DNA from 2 places in the Marinomonas sp. A3A genome. Region 1 is predicted to be linked to the other one. Evidence: predicted binding sites of a transcription regulator. Region 1 holds the regulator's gene; the other holds the start of a gene.
The links. The regulator PhoB, encoded in region 1, activates phosphate uptake and scavenging genes when phosphate is short. The targets are predictions, from matches to a motif close to TGTCATANNNNTGTCANA.
Positions count from the first base shown of each region.

Region 2: a site for PhoB is predicted at 2,194-2,211, ahead of ugpB (sn-glycerol-3-phosphate ABC transporter substrate-binding protein UgpB). Genes of this name have one in related genera too.

Region 1 is NZ_CP025532.1:38,659-42,258, forward strand. It holds gene CYL31_RS00170 (HDOD domain-containing protein) at 1-885, shown strand, start outside; gene CYL31_RS00175 (chorismate--pyruvate lyase family protein) at 892-1,452, shown strand; gene ubiA (4-hydroxybenzoate octaprenyltransferase) at 1,449-2,303, shown strand; gene phoB (phosphate regulon transcriptional regulator PhoB) at 2,388-3,083, shown strand; gene phoR (phosphate regulon sensor histidine kinase PhoR) at 3,080-3,600, shown strand, end outside.
Region 2 is NZ_CP025532.1:660,520-664,119, forward strand. It holds gene CYL31_RS03025 (CHASE domain-containing protein) at 1-1,665, shown strand, start outside; gene CYL31_RS03030 (Hpt domain-containing protein) at 1,696-2,043, shown strand; gene ugpB (sn-glycerol-3-phosphate ABC transporter substrate-binding protein UgpB) at 2,271-3,572, shown strand.

The DNA.
Region 1 (3,600 bases):
GACGATGAAGAGCAAATTCTTAAAGCGCTTGGACGCTTTCAATCTATTCGGCTCAAACAGCGTATTGAAGAAACATTAGAGATTCCACCTTTACCAGCTTCCTCTCATCGTATTATTCGTCTTTCGACAGACAAAACTGCGGGTACAGATGAGCTGTGCGAGGTTATTGCGTTAGACCCGAGTCTGGCAGCTCAGGTCATCAGCTGGGCATCATCCGCCTATTACGGCGCACCTGGCTCTATAGAGTCAGTAGAGGATGCAATCATTCGCGTATTAGGCTTCGATATGGTGATGAATTTAGCCCTTGGTCTATCTATGGGGAATGCATTTCAAACACCTGAAGACGGTCCGCGTCACTATGAAGATTTTTGGCTCGACTCCGTATCAAATGCCGTCTTGATGGAAGCCTTAGTAAAAGCCATGCCTATTCCTAACCGTCCAAAGTTAGGCCATGCTTACCTTGCTGGATTGCTGCATAATTTTGGTTATTTGGCGATTAGCACTATTTTACCACCGCATTTTTCGATTCTTTCCCGCTATCAAGAAGCCAATGCCCACTTGTCTTCTGAATTAGTCGAAATGCAAATACTACACTTTACCAAGGAGCAATTAGGCTCTTGGTTGTTACGCTACTGGAGTTTGCCTGACAACATTTGGACTGCCATTCGTTATAGCAAAAAGCCGCATTATTATGGCGAACATGCGACTTTGGCAAGGCTGCTGTATGTCTCCTATCAACTGCGAAATAACGCAGCCATTGAGCCATCCGTATTGTTAGAAATTGGTTTAACCCTAGAGGAAGCCGAAACCTGTAGAGATACGATTTACCAAAAGTCTACCGAGCTCCATAAGATGGTTGATTTAATTAATAAGATGAATACCTAGTTAATTATGACGTTAATGAATTCCTCTGCTGCTCAACAATTTGACTACCGATGGTCGCCCGTAGATCAAATTAATAAGGTAAAAGTACCTAAAAACCTATGGCCTTGGCTCGTCACTCAAGAGTCCTTGACGGCAAAACTTAAAAGCATGGGAACATTGACGGTTGAAGTACTTGAAGATACTTGGAGAACCCCAACAACAAGGGAGCGAAAACGCCTAAAGTTACGACCCCGAGAAGCCGCGCGTATTCGTACAGTGTTGCTAAAAGTCGATGGTGTTGCCGTCATTTATGCTCGCTCAATTATTCCGGCTAGGTCATTGAAAGGCCATTGGCGACAAGTAAAACATTTAAAAGACAAACCATTGGGCGGCTACTTATTTCAACATAAAGGGCTTTCTCGAAGCCGTATTGAAGTCACTCAGCTGCCCAAACGCATGTTTCCAAACCAACCTAATGCGCTGTGGGCAAGGCGCTCTGTGTTCCACCAATTTGGCCCTGGAATATTGGTCAATGAAGCTTTCTTTGATGAGATTAACCAACTAAAAACGCCGTTTGGATTGTTATGAACAAACTTAAAGACTACACAGAACTCACTCGATTCAACCGCCCTATCGGCTCATTCTTACTTATGTGGCCAACATTATGGGCACTATGGCTTGCCGCCGATGGCATGCCTCAATGGCATTTGGTGGTTATCTTTATCTTAGGCGTTTTCAGCATGCGTTCAGCGGGTTGTGTCATTAATGACTACGCGGATAGAAAAGTCGATGGCTTTGTTGATCGCACCAAAAATCGACCTTTGCCTTCTGGCCGCGTATCCGAAAAAGAAGCGCTGATGCTGTTTGGTGCCTTATCGATTTTAAGTTTCATCCTAGTGCTGTTTACCGATCTGAAGACTATTTTACTGTCATTCGCAGGCTTAGGTCTTGCTGCGCTGTATCCCTTTATGAAGCGGTACACACACCTGCCCCAGCTGTTTCTTGGCTTGGCTTTTTCTTGGGCGATCCCTATGGCCTACAGCGCACAAGGTGGGGATTTAATGGATCCTGAGCTATGGATGTTGTTTGTCGCAAATTGCTTTTGGACGATTGCTTATGACACGTATTATGCGATGACAGACCGTCCAGACGATCTTAAAATAGGCATCAAATCCACTGCAATTTTATTTGGCCGATACGATTTATTCGTCATTGTTTGCCTGCAAGGACTAACCTTATCTTTATTGACTTGGATTGGCTTACTAGCAGGACTGCATTGGCCGTACTTTGTGTCATTAGTCGTTTGTGTTGGGCTCTTTTATCAGCAGTTTAAACAAGCCAAAGAGCGTGATCGACAAGCATGCTTTCGCTCATTTTTAGACAATAACCGCGTTGGCTACTGTGTTTTCATCGGTCTAGTTGCAAGCTATTTTATCTAATATATGGCAAAGTTGTGACAATGTAACCGAATTGTCACATTAGATCGTTTTAATGAAACCGTTCCTGAGATGAGGATGAATCCTGTGACCGGTAAAAAAGTATTAATTATTGACGACGAATCTTCCATACGCGAAATGATCGCCATTGCACTTGAAATGGCAGGCTACGAGTATTTGGAAGCAGAAAACATTCAGCAAGCCCATGAAATCATTGTGGACCACCGTCCAGATCTGATTCTTGTAGATTGGATGATGCCCGGCGGTAGTGGCATCGAGCTTACTCGCAGATTGAAAAAAGACACTACGACGGCTGAAATTCCGGTCATCATGCTGACTGCGAAAAGTGAAGAAGACAACAAAATCCAAGGTTTAGAAGTGGGTGCGGATGATTACATCACCAAGCCTTTTTCACCACGCGAGTTAGTTGCACGACTCAAAGCCGTATTACGTCGTGCGACGCCTCAAGGGGTTGATGAACCAATTGAAATCGAAGGCCTGACCCTTGATCCAATTAGCCAAAGAGTTACTATAGGCAGTCGTCCTTTAGACATGGGGCCGACAGAATACCGTCTACTAAAATTCCTTATGACCCATCAAGAGCGTGCCTATTCAAGAGCGCAATTGTTGGATCAAGTATGGGGTGGAAATGTCTACGTTGAAGAACGTACCGTTGATGTTCATATACGTCGTTTACGCAAAGCCATTGGTAGCACTCATGATTTCTTGATACAAACCGTACGAGGAACAGGCTACCGCTTCTCAGCAAAAAGGTCCGTATGAAAACAGTTTGGCGAAACACCATTATTACTTGGCTCGCGGGGCTCGCGGCCTGCATTGTAATAGGCCTAATCATAGGTCAGTTGTTGGGTGTTTTGCTACTGTACGTTTTAGGTTCTTTGTACTGGCAACTTTATCAGCTATACCAATTCCACAATTGGCTGCGTCATTCTGGTCGTGCAGCCCCCCCGGAAGCCAGCGGTATTTGGGGCGAAGTGTTCGATGCTGTTTATCGTCTGCATAAGAAGCAACGTAAATCTAAACGCCGCATGCGCCAAGCCCTAACAAGAATTGAAAGCTCCACAACCGCCTTAAAAGAAGGCGTTATCATGGCAGATAACCAAGGTAACTTGGAATGGTGGAACAACTCGGCTGCCCACTTTCTCGGCTTGATGCGACCTGTCGATCGTGGTCAAATCATCACCAATATTGTTCGTAGTCCAGAATTTTTCCGTTACTTTAGTCAAAAGCGCTTTGGTGAACCTTTGGTCATCAAGTCTCCAGCCAAAGACGGTGTGTA
Region 2 (3,600 bases), 620 kb from region 1:
TGGTTTTTATTGATTGTGAGTAGCCATACGGCGGAAGTTGAAAATCGAGTGAGATTAAGGACGCGAGATTTGCAGTTGGCAAACGAGCATTTAAAAGCGTCTGAACTAGAGCAGAGTAAAGCCAAAGAAGAAGCGCAAGAAGCCAACCGTGCTAAGAGTGAATTTTTGGCAAACATGAGCCACGAAATTCGTACGCCATTAAATGGCGTTATTGGTTGTTTGTCTTTGTTGATGAATACGAAATTGCAGCCTGAACAGTCGAATTTAGCAAAAATGTCTCAGCAGAGTGCGGAATCCTTGTTGGATATTATTAATGATATTTTAGATTTGTCTAAGATTGAGATGGGAACCTTAGCGTTAGACAAGCAAGAGTTTGAGTTACGGGCGTTAATTGAAGAAGTGACCAATATCTTTGTTTTAAAAGCCGAAGAAAAGGGCATTGTATTAAATTCGCCAACCACACCGGTTCCTAATATATTGTTGTTTGGCGACAGATTGCACCTCAAACAAGTGTTGGTTAATTTGATGGGTAACGCAGTCAAATTTACCCAAGAGGGTGAGGTGGCGTTACGCCTTTCGGTTGAGCCGTTAGTTGATGACGGTGTCGTTTTACACATTAATATTGAAGACTCTGGGATTGGTATTTCTGAAACGAATCAAAAGCGTTTGTTTCAGCGTTTTAAACAAGCGGATGGGTCGACAACACGCAAATTTGGTGGCACAGGATTGGGTTTGGCAATCAGTAAAGAGATTATCCAAGCCATGGATGGTGAAATAGGTTTAAACTCAGTAGAAGGTCAGGGCTCTGATTTTTGGTTTCGTATACCACTCACTGTGGTTTCAACTGCAGAGCAGATCCCCTTGGTGACTGGTGGCACAGAACAAGCTGTTAGAGTGACGTTAATTTATGCGAATAAAACCGGTCGTGAGTATGTTGCTGGATTGTTAGAATCATTAGGTGTCACCTACAATACTTACGACAGTATCGGCAGTGCACTTGTGGATAGTGTATGGATTGGAAATTGTATACTTCTGGACTCTGATGTCGTTTCGGCTTCTACTGATGTCTCTGAATGGAATGCATTTTGCCAGAAAAATGCGATTAAACGCGTGTTATTACAAGGACGTTCAGATATGGATTTTGATAAAGAAGTGTATGTTGCTGCTTTAACAAAACCTGTCTTTCATCAGCCATTGCTGGACGTGCTTGAAAATCTAAAACCATTAGTGGAAGGAGAGCCTGTGATGGCGGCAAACGAAGTAGAGAAAGTGCCAGAAGGTCGGCCAGTATTTAAAGCCAAAGTACTGTTAGCAGAAGACAATTTGACTAATCAGATTGTTGCCCGTGGTTTGTTGAACTTGTATGGCGTAGAAGTTGTGGTGGCAGAAAACGGTCAGAAAGCCGTTGAGCATGCACAAGCAACCAAGTTTGATATGATTTTCATGGATTGTCAGATGCCTGTAATGGATGGTTATGAAGCGACTCGAACCATTCGCCAGTTTACTGATGGGCAAACGCCTTCTGATGTGGCGATTGTTGCACTTAGCGCCAATGCAATGAAAGGTGATGAAGATGAGTGTTTTGCCGCTGGTATGAATGATCATATCGCTAAACCAATTTCACAAGATAAGTTGGTAGCGATACTCACAAAATGGCTTCCTTAGAGGGTAATATTGAAATGGAGATTCTTTGTCATGTTTGAGCCTAAGGTATTTGATAATACAGACTACGAGAGTCGTCTGGCCTATAACCATGAATTAATGACATTGGTTGCCAGTGAGTTTATTAAAGAAGCAACTGTCTTGCTAGAAATGCTACAGGCTTACATGATGGATGAAGACTGGGACGATTTTGCTTTGGTTGCACACCGTTTAAAAGGCGCAGCCTTGGAAGTGTCCGGTTATCGTTTTTGTCAGCTAATCACTGAAATGGAAGGTTTAGCGATACAAGGTAAAGGTGATCAATTACCTATTCGTCATACTGCTTTGAGGGAGGCGTTTGAGGCTTTGGCGCTTGCTCTCAAGCAAGAAATTTTGCGTTAAATTTTATCTAATAGACTTTTGTAAACTTTTTATAGCTCTTTCGTTTTTGTTTATCTCGCTTTCATTTCCTGTTTTTTATCTCTTTATTTCTGTCCTTTCGTTTAAAATGGTTTCATTTGAATTGTAATTGTATTTCAAATGAAACCTAACTATCATCAAAGTGAAACATTTTCTTTCTATAGTCGTTCTTTCTTTTCTAATAAAAACTCATTGTGAGGAACACGGAAATGCATAATTTGAAGTTGGCGTCAGTTGTTGTTGGTTTATCCATTGCGAGTTCAGGCTTTGCAGCTACACAAATAGAGTGGTGGCACGCAATGGGTGGTGCAAATGGCGAAAAAGTGAATGAAATTGCTAAGGCGTTTAATGATTCACAAGATACTTATGAAGTTAAGCCAATTTATAAAGGTAATTATACCGAGACAATGACGTCGGCGATTGCCGCGTTTCGAGCGAAACAACAGCCAGCTATCGTTCAAGTGTTTGAAGTTGGTACTGCCAGTATGATGGCGGCAAAAGGTGCCATTTATCCAGTATATAAACTGATGAAAGATTCAGATCAGGCGTTTGATGAAAGTGCCTATTTGAGCGCGGTGACGGGGTATTACTCTAACAGCGATGGCCAAATGCTTTCTATGCCTTTCAACAGTTCAACTCCTGTACTGTATTACAACAAAGATTTGTTCAAAAAAGCGGGCATCAGCCAAGCTCCAAAAACATGGCAAGATGTTGAAAGCGTTTCTAAAAAATTACTTTCTTCTGGTGTGAGCTGTGGCTTTACCACAGCTTGGCAATCTTGGGTGCAATTAGAAAACCTAAGTGCTCGTCACAATGTGCCATTTGCCACGCTAGAAAATGGTTTTGGCGGTTTGAAAACTGAGCTGAAATTTAATGGTCCGCTGCAAGTTGCTCACATCGAAAAGATGGGCGAATGGCAAAAAAATGGTATTTTTAGCTACTCTGGTCGTACCAATGATGGCGCGGCGAAGTTCTACAGCCAAGAATGTGCGATGTTTACTGAGTCTTCCGCAGGTTACGCAGGTATCAAGCGTAATGCGAAATTTGACTTCGGTGTTGCCGAGCTTCCTTATTGGGAAGGCAAAGTAAAACAGCCTTCCAATACTATCATCGGCGGCGCGTCTTTATGGGTGTTGCAAGGACATTCTAAAGAAGAATATAAAGGTGTCGCTTCTTTTCTAAGTTATTTATCTAAAGCATCTGTACAGGCGGATTGGCACCAATTTTCTGGTTACTTACCAATCACCAAAGCGGCTTACGACTTGACCAAAGAACAAGGCTTCTACAAGGCGAACCCTGGTACAGAAACTGGTGTTATTCAAATGACGACAGGTACTCCAACAGCGAACACTAAAGGTTTGCGTTTGGGGAATTTTGTGCAAATTCGTGGTGTGATCGACGAAGCACTAGAGTCCGTATGGAGCGGCGATGTTGATGCTCAAACTGCACTGAATACAGCGGTTGAGCGTGGTAACACATTGCTTCGTAAGTTTGAAAAAGCGAACGACTAAATGAAATCAGCGCCCTTATGTTTTTTTG